One region of the Arthrobacter vasquezii genome, then DNA from elsewhere that is predicted to be linked to it. Evidence: predicted binding sites of a transcription regulator. Region 1 holds the regulator's gene; the other holds the start of a gene.

Region 1 (6,163 bases):
GGAGGCAGGTTCGCCGTTCCTCACCGAACTCAATTCGATTGGCGACACGGTCAGTGGGCCGTCCTATACGGTCATCAGCACCAGATATGACGAGGTCGTGACGCCCTACACGAGCCAATTCCTGGCGGGCCCTGCACGGCAGGTCACGAACATCACCATTCAGGACAAGTGCGCCCTTGACCTGATCGAGCACGACCAGGCACCGAACGATCCGGTAGTGCACAGGCTCGTGACCCATGCCCTCGCCCAGGACGGCCCGGCGGACGCCAAGTTCCAGCCACGCTGCCTCTGACCGTTTGCAGCTGGCTGTAGATGCCCGAGACTGCAGTGCAGGATGCTAGTTGAGTGTTCCTGACTCAACTTCAAATTGACATCCGTGGCGAGCGGAGTACAGTTGAGTGCAGAACGCTCAATCTGGGCGGAATCCCGAATTTCTGGTTGATGGCCACAAGGCCGCCGACTCGCTGAAAGGAAATACGCATGTCACGTGCAGTAGGTATTGACCTCGGAACCACCAACTCCGTCGTTTCCGTGCTCGAAGGTGGCGAGCCCACCGTCATCGCCAACGCAGAAGGCGCCCGCACCACTCCGTCCATCGTCGCTTTCTCCAAGAGTGGAGAGGTCCTGGTCGGCGAGATCGCCAAGCGCCAGGCAGTCAACAACATCGACCGCACCATCGCCTCCGTCAAGCGCCACATGGGAACGGACTGGACCAAGCAGGTTGATGACAAGACTTACACTCCGCAGGAAATCTCCGCGCGCATTCTGCAGAAGCTGAAGACTGACGCCGAGAGCTACCTGGGCGAGAAGGTGACCGACGCCGTCGTCACCGTTCCGGCCTACTTCAATGACGCTGAGCGTCAGGCCACCAAGGAGGCCGGCGAGATCGCGGGCCTGAACGTCCTGCGCATCGTGAACGAGCCCACGGCTGCCGCGCTCGCCTACGGCCTGGACAAGGGCAAGGAAGATGAGCTCATCCTGGTCTTCGACCTCGGTGGCGGAACGTTCGACGTGTCCCTCCTCGAAGTCGGCAAGGACGAGGATGAGTTCTCGACCATCCAGGTGCGCGCAACTTCCGGTGACAACCGCCTCGGCGGCGATGACTGGGATCAGCGCGTCGTCGACTTCCTGCTTGCGCAGGCAAAGGCAAAGGGTGCAGACCTGTCCAAGGACAAGATCGCGCTGCAGCGCCTCAAGGAAGCCGCTGAGCAGGCCAAGAAGGAACTGTCATCCGCCAGCTCGACCAACATCTCCCTCCAGTACCTGTCCGTCACCCCTGACGGCCCGGTTCACCTGGACGAACACCTGAGCCGTGCCAAGTTCCAGGACCTCACCAAGGACCTGCTCGATCGCACCAAGAAGCCGTTCAACGACGTCATCAAGGAAGCCGGCATCAAGGTAGCCGACATCGATCACATCGTGCTTGTCGGTGGCTCCACCCGTATGCCTGCCGTTTCTGAACTGGTCAAGGAGCTTGCCGGAGGCAAGGAGCCCAACAAGGGCGTCAACCCGGACGAGGTCGTCGCAGTCGGCGCAGCACTGCAGGCAGGTGTGCTGAAGGGCGAGCGCAAGGACGTACTCCTTATTGACGTCACCCCGTTGTCCCTCGGCATCGAGACCAAGGGCGGCGTGATGACCCACCTGATTGAGCGCAACACGGCCATCCCCACCAAGCGAAGCGAGACCTTCACCACCGCGGATGACAACCAGCCGTCCGTGGCCATCCAGGTCTTCCAGGGCGAGCGCGAGTTCACCCGCGACAACAAGCCGCTGGGTACTTTCGAGCTCACCGGCATTGCCCCTGCGCCGCGCGGCGTACCGCAGGTCGAGGTGACCTTCGACATCGATGCCAACGGCATTGTGCACGTATCCGCCAAGGACAAGGGCACCGGCACTGAGCAGTCGATGACCATCACCGGTGGTTCCTCGCTCTCCAAGGAAGACATCGACCGCATGGTCCGTGACGCCGAGGAGCACGCTGCCGAAGACAAGCAGCGCCGTGCGGCAGCTGATACCCGTAACGGTGCCGAGCAGCTGGCCTACTCGACCGACAAGCTCATTGCCGATAACTCGGACAAGCTGCCGGAAGAGGTCAAGACGGAGGTTCAGGCTGACGTCGACGCCCTCAAGAAGGCCCTGGAAACCCAGGACAATGATGATGAGGTGAAGGCCGCCTTCGAGAAGCTCCAGGCATCCCAGAGCAAGCTGGGCGAAGCCATCTACGCCCAGGCACAGCAGGAAGGCGCCACCGGTCCCGGTGCTGCCCCAAGCGGTGAGCCGGGCGAAGACGGCACCAAGGCTGACGATGAGGACATCGTAGACGCCGAGGTTGTTGACGAAGACGAGAAGAAGTAGCCATGCCTCACCACGGAAACGAAGAAGAGCATCAGGAGCCGGTCAGCTTCCGGGACAACCGGAAGATCGACCCGGAAACCGGCCAGGTCCGTGGGCAGCAGGATGCCGGCGGGACCGCCGGCTCGGATGACACTGGTTCGGCGCCCTCAGCGGGTGCCGGTCAGGAGTCCGAAGCCCCGACCGACGGCCCTGCAGACGGCCAGGACGCATTGGCCCAGGCGGAAGTCATCCTCAACGAGGCCGGTGGCGGCGAAGAGGTTCCGGCTGCTTCCACCGATGTTGAGGCCGAGCTCCGGAACGACTTCCTGCGGCTGCAGGCGGAGTACGTCAACTACCGCAAGCGCGTGGAGCGTGACCGGGACGTCGCGCGGGACATGGCAGTGATCGGCGTGTTGAATTCGCTGATGCCGGTTCTCGACGACATTGACGCAGCCCGGCAGCACGGCGACCTCGCGGACGGTCCTTTCGCAGCAATCTCCACCAAGCTGGAGAACGCGCTGAAGACCTACGGTCTGTCCCGCATCGATGAGACCGGTGTGGAGTTCGACCCGAACATCCACGAAGCCCTCATCCAGCAGCCCAGCGCCGAGGTCCAGTTCGACAGCGTCAGCCAGATCCTGCGCGTGGGTTACAAGAAAAATGACCGCGTCCTGCGTGCCGCCCAGGTGATCGTCGCAGTTCCGGAGTAGCTGAGCGCGTCCTTTCCCTCCGACCGGGGGCAACGAAATTCCGAGACTCGCAGAGCTCGCTTCGGAATATTGAAGCCCCCTTCCTCGGAGGGAAAGGACGCAACGCTTCCACGAACAGGCAACTTAGAGAGTTATAGAGAGGAGGGGTCAGATGGCCAGTCAGGACTGGGTCGACAAGGACTTCTACAAGATTCTTGGTGTGCCCAAGGACGCCTCCGACGCCGACATCAAGAAGGCTTACCGGAAGCTCGCGCGGAAGCACCACCCGGACCAGAACCAAAGCACCGGGGGCTCTGACAAGATGTTCAAGGACATTTCCGAGGCCTACTCGGTGCTGTCCGACGCTGAGGAACGCCAGCAGTATGACGCGATCCGCGCCATGGGAAGCGGCGCCCGATTCACCGCAGGGGGCCCCGGCGGCCCAGCCGGCGGCGCAGGCTTCGATGACGTCTTCGGGAACCTCTTCGGCCAGTCCGCGGGGCGTCAACGCAGCGGCGGCTTCGGCGGCGGCAGTAACCTGCCACCGGAGTTCGCTGACCTGTTCGGGGGCGCAGGCGGCTACTCGTCCGGCGGCGGTTTTCCGGGCTACCAGACGCCGCCCCGCAAGGGCGCGGACCGCACCGCCAGCACCAGCATCTCCTTCGCAGGGTCAATCCGCGGGACCACCATCGGCCTGCGTGAACCATCGGGCGAAGTCATCGACGTGCGCATTCCAGCCGGCATCCGCGACGGCCAGAAAGTGCGTGTGCGCGGCAAGGGTCAGCCGGGAGCCGCAGGCAACGGGGACCTCATGGTCACCGTCAATGTGAAACCGCATTCCTTCTTCCAGCGCGACGGCGACAACATCCGTGTACACGTGCCGGTCACGTTCCCGGAAGCGACCCTCGGAGCGCAGGTGGAGGTGCCCACCCTGGACGGCGAGAAGGTCACGGTGAAAGTCCCGGCAGGCACTCCCTCGGGAAGGACCCTGCGCGTGAAGGGCCGCGGAGTAAAGACGTCGAAGGCAACCGGCGACCTCCTGGTGACAATTGACATCGTTGTTCCACAAAATCTGAACAAAGACGCCGCAGCCGCAGTGGAGGCCTTCTCGAACGCCACGAAAGACGCTGATCCACGGGTCAATCTTGCCGAGAAGGCGCGGCTCTAAGGTGTGGGAGAGCTAGCCAGCGAAAGGGGAGCGACACATGCCTGTTGACATCAATATGCCCATCTATGTCATCTCCGTTGCGGCGGAGTTGGCGGACATGCATCCCCAGACGCTGCGTCAATACGACAGGTTGGGCCTCGTGATTCCCAGCAGGGCGCCGGGGCGTGCCCGGCGCTACTCACAGCGTGACGTCAATGTCCTGCGTGAGGTGCAGCGGCTCTCCCAGGAAGGCGTTTCGCTCGAGGGCATCAGGCGCATCCTGGAGTTGGAGAACCAGGTCCTGGCACTCCAGCACCGGGTGAGTGAACTCACGGACGAACTCGCCCAGCGCCGGAAGTCCGAGGCCACCCGTGTTTTCGCTGCCGGTCTCGCGGGCGACGTGGTTACCCTCGCCCGCGGGCAGCGTCCCCGCCCGCGCAGCCAGGCACTGATGATCTGGCGCGGCGAGCCAACCCGCTGACCGCTCCGGTGCTTCCCACGTGGCGCAACCTGCAATTCCACGGCACACTTAGATACATGCCTGAATCAGAGTTCGTTGACGCCGCGGAATTCCTGCTGGAGGGTGTTCTCCAGCTTCTCCTCTTCGGGGGTGCCGTCCTGGGAATCCTCGCGATTGGCGCTGCAACCGGAACCTGGTTGATTGTGCGCCGCATCCGTCGCTCAGGAATTCTCCGTCGCCGGATCGAGCGCGGCTCCAGCCGGCTGCGTTCCTTTTCCACGGACGCTTCGGCGCGGGAGCTCGCAAGGCTCCGGCTCCAGCTGGAGCGTTCCACTGGCGCCACGCGCCGTTCAGTTGCCGCCGCCATCGCGCAAGGGTCTCCGACGGGTGATCTGGCGGCAACGGCGGATGACCTCACGCGCGCCGAGGCAGTACTCTGCGAACGCATAGCACTTGCTGAGCGTGAACCTAACCGCGCGCTGCGCGAGGACCTCGCGAACAGCATCGGAGAGCAGGTCAACTCCCTGTGCGAACTGTCGGCCCAGCTGCGCCGTACCTTGCTGGAGGTACACCAGGAAACCGGCAGCAGGCAGCTGGAGCGGGCCACCTCCCGCCTCACCATGGAGATCGGCGCGCTGAAGACCTGGAACGCCGCCTACGGCACCGGCACCCGGCGGGCCTAGCGCCAGTGTCCGTCCGACGCCGCATCTCACGCATCATCGCCTCACGCCGAAACGCCGTTGAACCGGGCGATCCCATCACCGCCCTCGGCGAATCGCAGCGCCAACAGGAAGAGAACCTCGACCGCGCGCGCCGCAGCGTCGCTGACCTCGCCGCAGTCCGCCATCGCGTGGATACCCTTGCCCGGCAAGCAGCTGCAGATCTCGATGCGTGCAACCGGGAAGCGGAACGGGCGGTCGCGAACAACAATGACGACGCCGCCCGGTCAGCCCTGCGCCGCGCCCTGGAAATCCAGAAGAGACTCGAGACACTGACCCGCCAACGCGACGACGTCGATCAGCAGTTCCGCTCGCTGGAGTCAGACCTGTACTGGCTTGAAACCTCCCTGCAGGACAACGCGGTGCGCTACGAATCCCTGAAGGCTCAGCACGGTGCAACCCAGGCAGCGCTGGACGTTCGGGGAGCAGTCTCGTCCTCCGCAGGCAACAGTATGGAAACCGCCCGCGCTGCCCGCGAGGCGGAGCAGGAAGCCCGGCGGCTGAGGCACCGGCAGGCTGCGCAGGAAGAACTCGCCTGGTCAGACCCAACTTCCGGGAAGCTCGAAGACGCCTTCGATGAGCTGGAAGCACGCGAAGCTGCCGAGCAGGAACTCCGCCAGCTGAAGGGTCGGGTGCAGGGAAACCGTCCAGGTTCCGCCTGACAGCCCGGGCACTTCAGGGGGAACCGTCAGGGCCGGTTGTTAGGCTCAGGCAATGGATGATCTCAATGGCAACGGAATCAGCGGCAAACAGTTCCTGGTGGTCGGCGCAACGGGTGAGCTCGGCTCGCGCATCGCGGGGGAGCTGAGCTCCA
Region 2 (6,163 bases), on a different contig from region 1:
GAGCTGGAACCGAGACTGAAGTCGCCGCTGAACCCGGAACTGAAGAACCGGAAGCAACCAGCGCATCCTCAGATTCGGCCGCTCCCGAAGCGCCGTGGGCCCAACCATTCGCGAGCGGGCAACCGCAGGCTCCCGGGAGCCCTGTTCCGCCTGTGGGCGGGCCCTATGGCCTTCCACCGACGGGAGGGGATGACCCTGCCCCTACGCGCATCCGAGCCCGTTCCGCCGGCCGCTCTTCCCGCGGCGGAAGCCGGAAAAAGCTGATCATTCTGGGTGTTGCAGGACTGGTGGTGCTCGCCCTGTTGATCTTCGCGATCGCGAGCATCGTCAATGCGCTGGGTGCGGACACTTCCGATGCCGCGTCCTCTGCCAGCACCACTCCGGGTGCGGACGGCATCATCGCGGAAGGCATCTCGCCCCTCGAACTCGTCGCCGGAGACTGTATCCACGGCTTCGATTCCACTGACCTCAGCGCTGACGTCACCACCGTTACGTGCACCACGCCGCACAATGCCCAGCTATTGGCCACCACCTCCTTCCCCGAGGACTCGGAGTTCCCCGGGGAAGCTGCACTGAATGCCAGCGGAGACGATCTGTGCAACTCGGTGGCGATTGATGAGAACGCGGCCGCAGAGTACGCGGGCCTCACACTGACCCAGGTCACCCCGACGTCGGGTACCTGGGCGGACGGCGACCGGCGCATCGACTGCTTCGTAGTCTCCGATGAAGGCAACGTCATCACAGACACCCTGCTGGCCGGGTGACCGAAAGAAGTGCCTGGATCCCCGTACCGACGCCGCCGGCACGGGGATCTGCCACTTTTAGGCCGTAACGCTGCCGACGCTCAGCCCTGCTGCCCCGTCCGCTGCACGGTCAACCCGGACCTTGTCGCCGTCGCTGATTTCTCCTGACAACAATCCGCGCGCGAGGCGGTCGCCGATCTCACGCTGCACCAGGCGGCGAAGCGGCCGGGCACCGTACGCGGGGTCAAACCCGGTGAGTGCCAGCCATTCCCGCGCGGCGTCGGTGACATCGAGTGTGAGCCGGCGGTCCTGAAGCCGGGCCGCGAGCGCAGCCACCTGCAGATCCACAATCTGCGAGAGCTCCTCAATGCTGAGCGCGTCGAACATGATGATGTCATCGAGCCGGTTGAGGAACTCCGGCTTGAAGCTTGAGTTAACCACCGACATGACCGCATCCCGGCGCGCGGCCTCATCCACGGTGGGGTCCACCAGGAACTGGGAACCCAGGTTGGATGTCATCACCAGGATCACGTTGCGGAAGTCCACCGTGCGGCCCTGACCATCGGTGAGCCGGCCGTCGTCGAGCACTTGAAGGAGGATGTCAAACGCTTCGGGATGAGCTTTTTCCACCTCGTCGAGCAGCACCACGCTGTAGGGCCTGCGCCGGACCGCTTCGGTGAGCTGCCCGCCCTCCTCATACCCCACGTACCCGGGAGGCGCGCCGACCAGCCGCGCAACCGCATGCTTCTCCGAGTACTCGGACATGTCGATGCGGATCATTGCACGCTCATCGTCGAACAGGAAGTCCGCGAGGGCCTTGGCGAGTTCAGTTTTACCTACACCGGTAGGCCCGAGGAAGAGGAAAGATCCGGTGGGCCGGTCCGGGTCCGAGATCCCGGCACGGGCGCGACGCACTGCATCGGAAACCGACGCAACGGCCTTCTTCTGGCCGATCAGGCGCTCACCAAGGTTCTCCTCCATGTGGAGCAGCTTGTGGCTTTCACCCTGCAGCATGCGGCCCGCCGGAATACCGGTCCACGCAGAGATCACCTCCGCAATGTCCGATGCCGTGACCTCCTCCGCGACCATCAGCTCCGGCGAATCCGCGGACCGCTCCTCCTCCGCCTGCGCGGCATCAAGTTCCCGCTGGACCTGCGGTATCTCGCCGTAGAGAATGCGGGAGGCAGTCTCGAAATCACCCTCGCGCTGGGTGCGTTCCTGCTGTGAGCGCAGTTCATCCAGCTTCGCCTTGAGGTCGCCGATGCGGTTCAGCCCGGCCTTTTCCGCCTCCCAGCGGGCGTTCAGCGCAGCGAGCTGCTCCTTGCGGTCCGCCATGTCCGCGCGGAGGGCCTCCAGACGCTCAACCGACGCTTCATCAGACTCACCCTCGAGCGCCAGTTCCTCCATGGTGAGGCGGTCGACGGCGCGGCGCAGCTGGTCGATTTCCTCCGGGGCGGAATCGATCTCCATCCGCAGCCGGGACGCCGCTTCATCCACCAGGTCGATGGCCTTGTCCGGTAGCTGGCGTCCGCTGATGTACCGGTTGGACAGTGTTGCGGCCGCAACCAGCGCCGAGTCCGCAATGGACACCTTGTGGTGGGCTTCATAGCGTTCCTTGAGTCCGCGCAGGATGCCCACGGTGTCCTGAACGCTTGGCTCACCGACGTAGACCTGCTGGAACCGGCGTTCGAGCGCCGCGTCTTTCTCGATGTTCTCCCGGTACTCGTCCAGGGTGGTGGCGCCGATCAGGCGCAGCTCGCCGCGGGCGAGCATGGGCTTGAGCATGTTGCCGGCGTCCATGGACCCTTCCGACGCACCCGCTCCGACAACGGTATGCAGCTCATCGATGAAGGTGACCACCTGTCCGTTCGAGGCTTTGATCTCCTCAAGGACCGCCTTGAGGCGTTCCTCGAACTCCCCGCGGTACTTGGCACCGGCGATCATCGAACCCAGATCGAGGCTGATGAGCGTCTTGCCCCTCAGTGACTCAGGAACGTCCCCCGCGACCATGCGCTGCGCCAGGCCTTCCACGACGGCCGTCTTGCCGACCCCCGGCTCACCGATCAGCACGGGATTGTTCTTGGTACGGCGAGAGAGCACCTGCACCACGCGGCGAATCTCGGTATCACGCCCAATGACCGGGTCCAGCTTGCCCGAGCGCGCGATCTCCGTCAGGTCCACACCGAACTTCTCAAGCGCCTGGAAGGTGTTCTCAGGATCAGGGCTGGTGACGCGCCGGTCCCCACGCACGCCCGGGAGCGCCGCAATCAGCGCATCACGGGAGGCTCCTTCCTCGCGCAGAATCCGGCCTGCAGGCCCGGAGTCAGCGGCGATCCCGAGGAGGAGGTGTTCGGTGGAGACGAAGGAGTCCCCCAGCGATTCCGCCTCCTGCTGCGCAGCGGTGATGACCCTCAGCATGGGCTGTGAAAACTGTGCCTGGGCAACGGATGAACCCGACGACGACGGCATCGCCTTGATCGCGGCGCTCGCCTTGACGCTGACACTGTCAGCACCCACACCGGCAGCCGAGAGCAGCGCGACAGCCACACCGTCCCGCTGATCCATCAACGCCTTGAGTACGTGTGCGGGCTCCACCTGGGGGTTTCCTGCGGTGGAGGCATTCATAGCGGAAGCAGACAGTGCTTCCTGGCTCTTGGTGGTGAACTTGGTGTCCATGCTGGCCCTCCTGCATTAGCGCAAACTACTAAGTTGAGTGTACTACGCTCAACTTAACGCCGCAGTGTTCGGAGGGCGTTTTCACTTCAGGCGAACCGCTGCCGATGCACAGAGCCGCCTCAGGCCTCCCTGCCCTTCGACACCCAGCCGGGGTTGGCACTGCGCTCGCCCACCACGAGGTCCGCAGCCGCATCCAGCACATCCAGATCCGCGTCGGAAAGCGTCACCGAAAGCGCGCCTGCGTTCTCGTCGATGCGCTCCGGTTTGCGGGTGCCGGGAATCGGAACTACCGGAAGCCCAAACTTGGAGCCCTGCGCCCCGAGCCAGGCAAGGGCCACCTGCGCGGGCGTGGCTCCGGCATTGACGGCCACCGCTTGGACGGCTTCCACCACGGCGGCATTGGCATCCATCGCGTCCGCGCTGAACCTCGGCACGCGATGCCGGAAGTCGCCGGCAGAGAGTGACCGAGCCTGGACCGTCCCGGTGAGGAACCCCCTACCGAGCGGCGAATAAGGCACAAACCCAACCCCGAGCCGTACAGCTGCGGGCACAACCTGACGTTCGACGTCCCGGCTCCAAATGGACCATTCGCTCTGTACGGCGGCGATCGGATGCACGGCATGGGCGGCCGACAACTCATCCGCAGTCACCTCTGAGAGTCCCAGATGGCGCACCTTTCCCGCTGCAACCAATACCGCCATCGCGTTGACTGTCTCTTCGATCGGTACGGAAGTATCACGCCGGTGCATGTAGTAGAGGTCAATGACGTCCGTTCCCAGCCGCCGCAGGCTGGCTTCTGCTGCGCTTTGCACATAGGCAGCATCTCCGCGGACGCCCGTGTAGCCTGAAGCCGGGCTCCCCTCGATTCCGAACTTGGTGGCGACTTCCACCTCGTCCCGCCGCCCCTGGAGCAGCCGGCCAACGAGTTCTTCGTTGCTGCCCGCACCGTACACGTCAGCCGTGTCGATGAACGTCACGCCGGTGTCGACAGCATGGTGGAGCGTTTTCAGTGCCTGTTCCTGATCGAGCCCGCCGTAGACATCGGTGAGCGCCATGCCGCCGAATCCCTGGGCGCTCACGGTGAGGCCGGTTGCCAGTTCAGTTCGGATGAGGGTGGTCATGCCCTCGATGGTATTCCGCTGACAGGCCGCCCGACAGGCCTGCGCGGCGTATGTGGACAAGCGGGATCATCCGGGAAGCACCTAGGCAATAATGAACCCATGGGGAAAACCAACATCACGTCCGTCCTGACCGTTGCCGCGTTGGCGTTGACGCTGACCTCCTGCTCACAGGATGGTCCTACGGCCGAGGATGCAGCCACACGCCTCGCCGAGGGCTTGGCCGGCGGGGACCTGAGCAGCGTTGCTTTTGCCGCCGTCTCCGGTGAGGATGCCACAGCGCAGCTCGAAGAAATCACCGCTGCCCTTGACGCGGTTTCACCGAAGGTTTCCGTTGCGGGCGTGGAATCGACGGGAGAAGACACCGCAACGGCCCAGCTGAATCATGTGTGGGATCTTGATGACAGCGACAAGGATTGGACCTACACCACCACCGCCGAGCTGACGCTGGTTGATGACCAATGGCAGGCGGGCTGGGATCCCTCCGTCGCCGTTGACGGCCTCAGTGCCGAAGCTTCGCTTGCGGTCTCCCGCACACCGGCCGAACGCGCGGAAGTCCTCGGCGCCGGTGGCGAGGTTCTGGTGACAGACCGCCCGGTCATCAGGGTGGGCATCGACAAGACGCGGATCGATGCTTCCGGGCTTGAATCGTCGTCCGCCGCGCTGGCCGAACTAGTCGGCATCGATCCTGCCGCCTACACAGAACAGGTGCTGAGTGCCGGCGAGCAGGCCTTCGTCGAGGCGATCGTCCTGCGTGACAACGAGGACCGCCCCGTCTCGGACGAAGAGATTGACGCTATCCCGGGAGCATCCGGCATCCCGGACACCATGTCCCTTGCCCCCACCCGCACCTTTGCCCGGGAGCTGCTGGGGTCCGTTGGGCCGGTGACGGCTGAGCTGGTGGAGCAGTCTGCTGGTCGCCTCGAACCGGGTGATGTTGCGGGCTTATCGGGTCTTCAGTTGCAGTATGACGAGCAGCTGGGCGGCACCCCCGGGATGGTCATCGAAGCCGTGACCGGGGAGGGAGAAGCACGCACCAGCGAAGTCCTCTTCGAGAAGGCGCCGGTTCCCGGAGAGCCGCTGGAACTCACACTTGATCCGGCGCTGCAGACACTGGCAGAGAACGTGCTCGCAGAAGAACCCTCGGCATCCTCGATTGTGGCTATCCGGCCGTCAACTGGAGAAATCCTGACGGTCGCGAACGGCCCCGGCAGCGAGGGTTTGCAGACCGCACTGCTTGGCCAGTATCCGCCCGGATCTACCTTCAAGGTGGCCACATCACTTGCCCTGCTCAAGAACGGCTTCACCCCGCAGACCCCCACCAGCTGCCCCGAGGAGCTGGTGGTCGAGGGGCGCGCGTTCAACAACGTGCCGGGGTATCCCGCGCAGTTCACCGGGAAAATTCCGCTCCTGCAGGCCGTTGCGCAATCCTGCAACACTGGCTTCATCTCACAGCGCGACGTCGTTTCCCAGGAAGCGCTGGCCTCGGCTGCCGCGGACCTGGGCATTGGAATCGACGTTCCCATTGGAACCCCCGCTTTCTTCGGCTCGGTTCCGACGGAGGCGGACGGCACTGCTCATGCAGCATCCATGATCGGGCAGGGCGAGGTCCTGGTCTCCCCACTG

Evidence for each region. The regulator HspR, encoded in region 1, represses chaperone genes until heat shock. The targets are predictions, from matches to a motif close to AAGTTGAGTCNNNNNGACTCAACTT.
Region 2: a site for HspR is predicted at 3,450-3,474, ahead of clpB (ATP-dependent chaperone ClpB). Genes of this name have one in related genera too.

The regions. Positions count from the first base shown of each region.
Region 1 is NZ_JAROKN010000004.1:7,724-13,886, reverse strand. Features, by position in the region: gene P4U43_RS02885 (alpha/beta fold hydrolase) at 1-292, shown strand, start outside; gene dnaK (molecular chaperone DnaK) at 481-2,355, shown strand; gene P4U43_RS02875 (nucleotide exchange factor GrpE) at 2,358-3,044, shown strand; gene P4U43_RS02870 (DnaJ C-terminal domain-containing protein) at 3,196-4,191, shown strand; gene P4U43_RS02865 (heat shock protein transcriptional repressor HspR) at 4,229-4,651, shown strand; gene P4U43_RS02860 (hypothetical protein) at 4,708-5,313, shown strand; gene P4U43_RS02855 (PspA/IM30 family protein) at 5,319-6,011, shown strand; gene P4U43_RS02850 (SDR family NAD(P)-dependent oxidoreductase) at 6,064-6,163, shown strand, end outside.
Region 2 is NZ_JAROKN010000093.1:194-6,356, forward strand. Features, by position in the region: partial or broken gene P4U43_RS17245 (septum formation family protein) at 1-764, shown strand, start outside; gene clpB (ATP-dependent chaperone ClpB) at 822-3,419, opposite strand; gene P4U43_RS17255 (aldo/keto reductase) at 3,539-4,540, opposite strand; gene P4U43_RS17260 (penicillin-binding transpeptidase domain-containing protein) at 4,640-6,163, shown strand, end outside.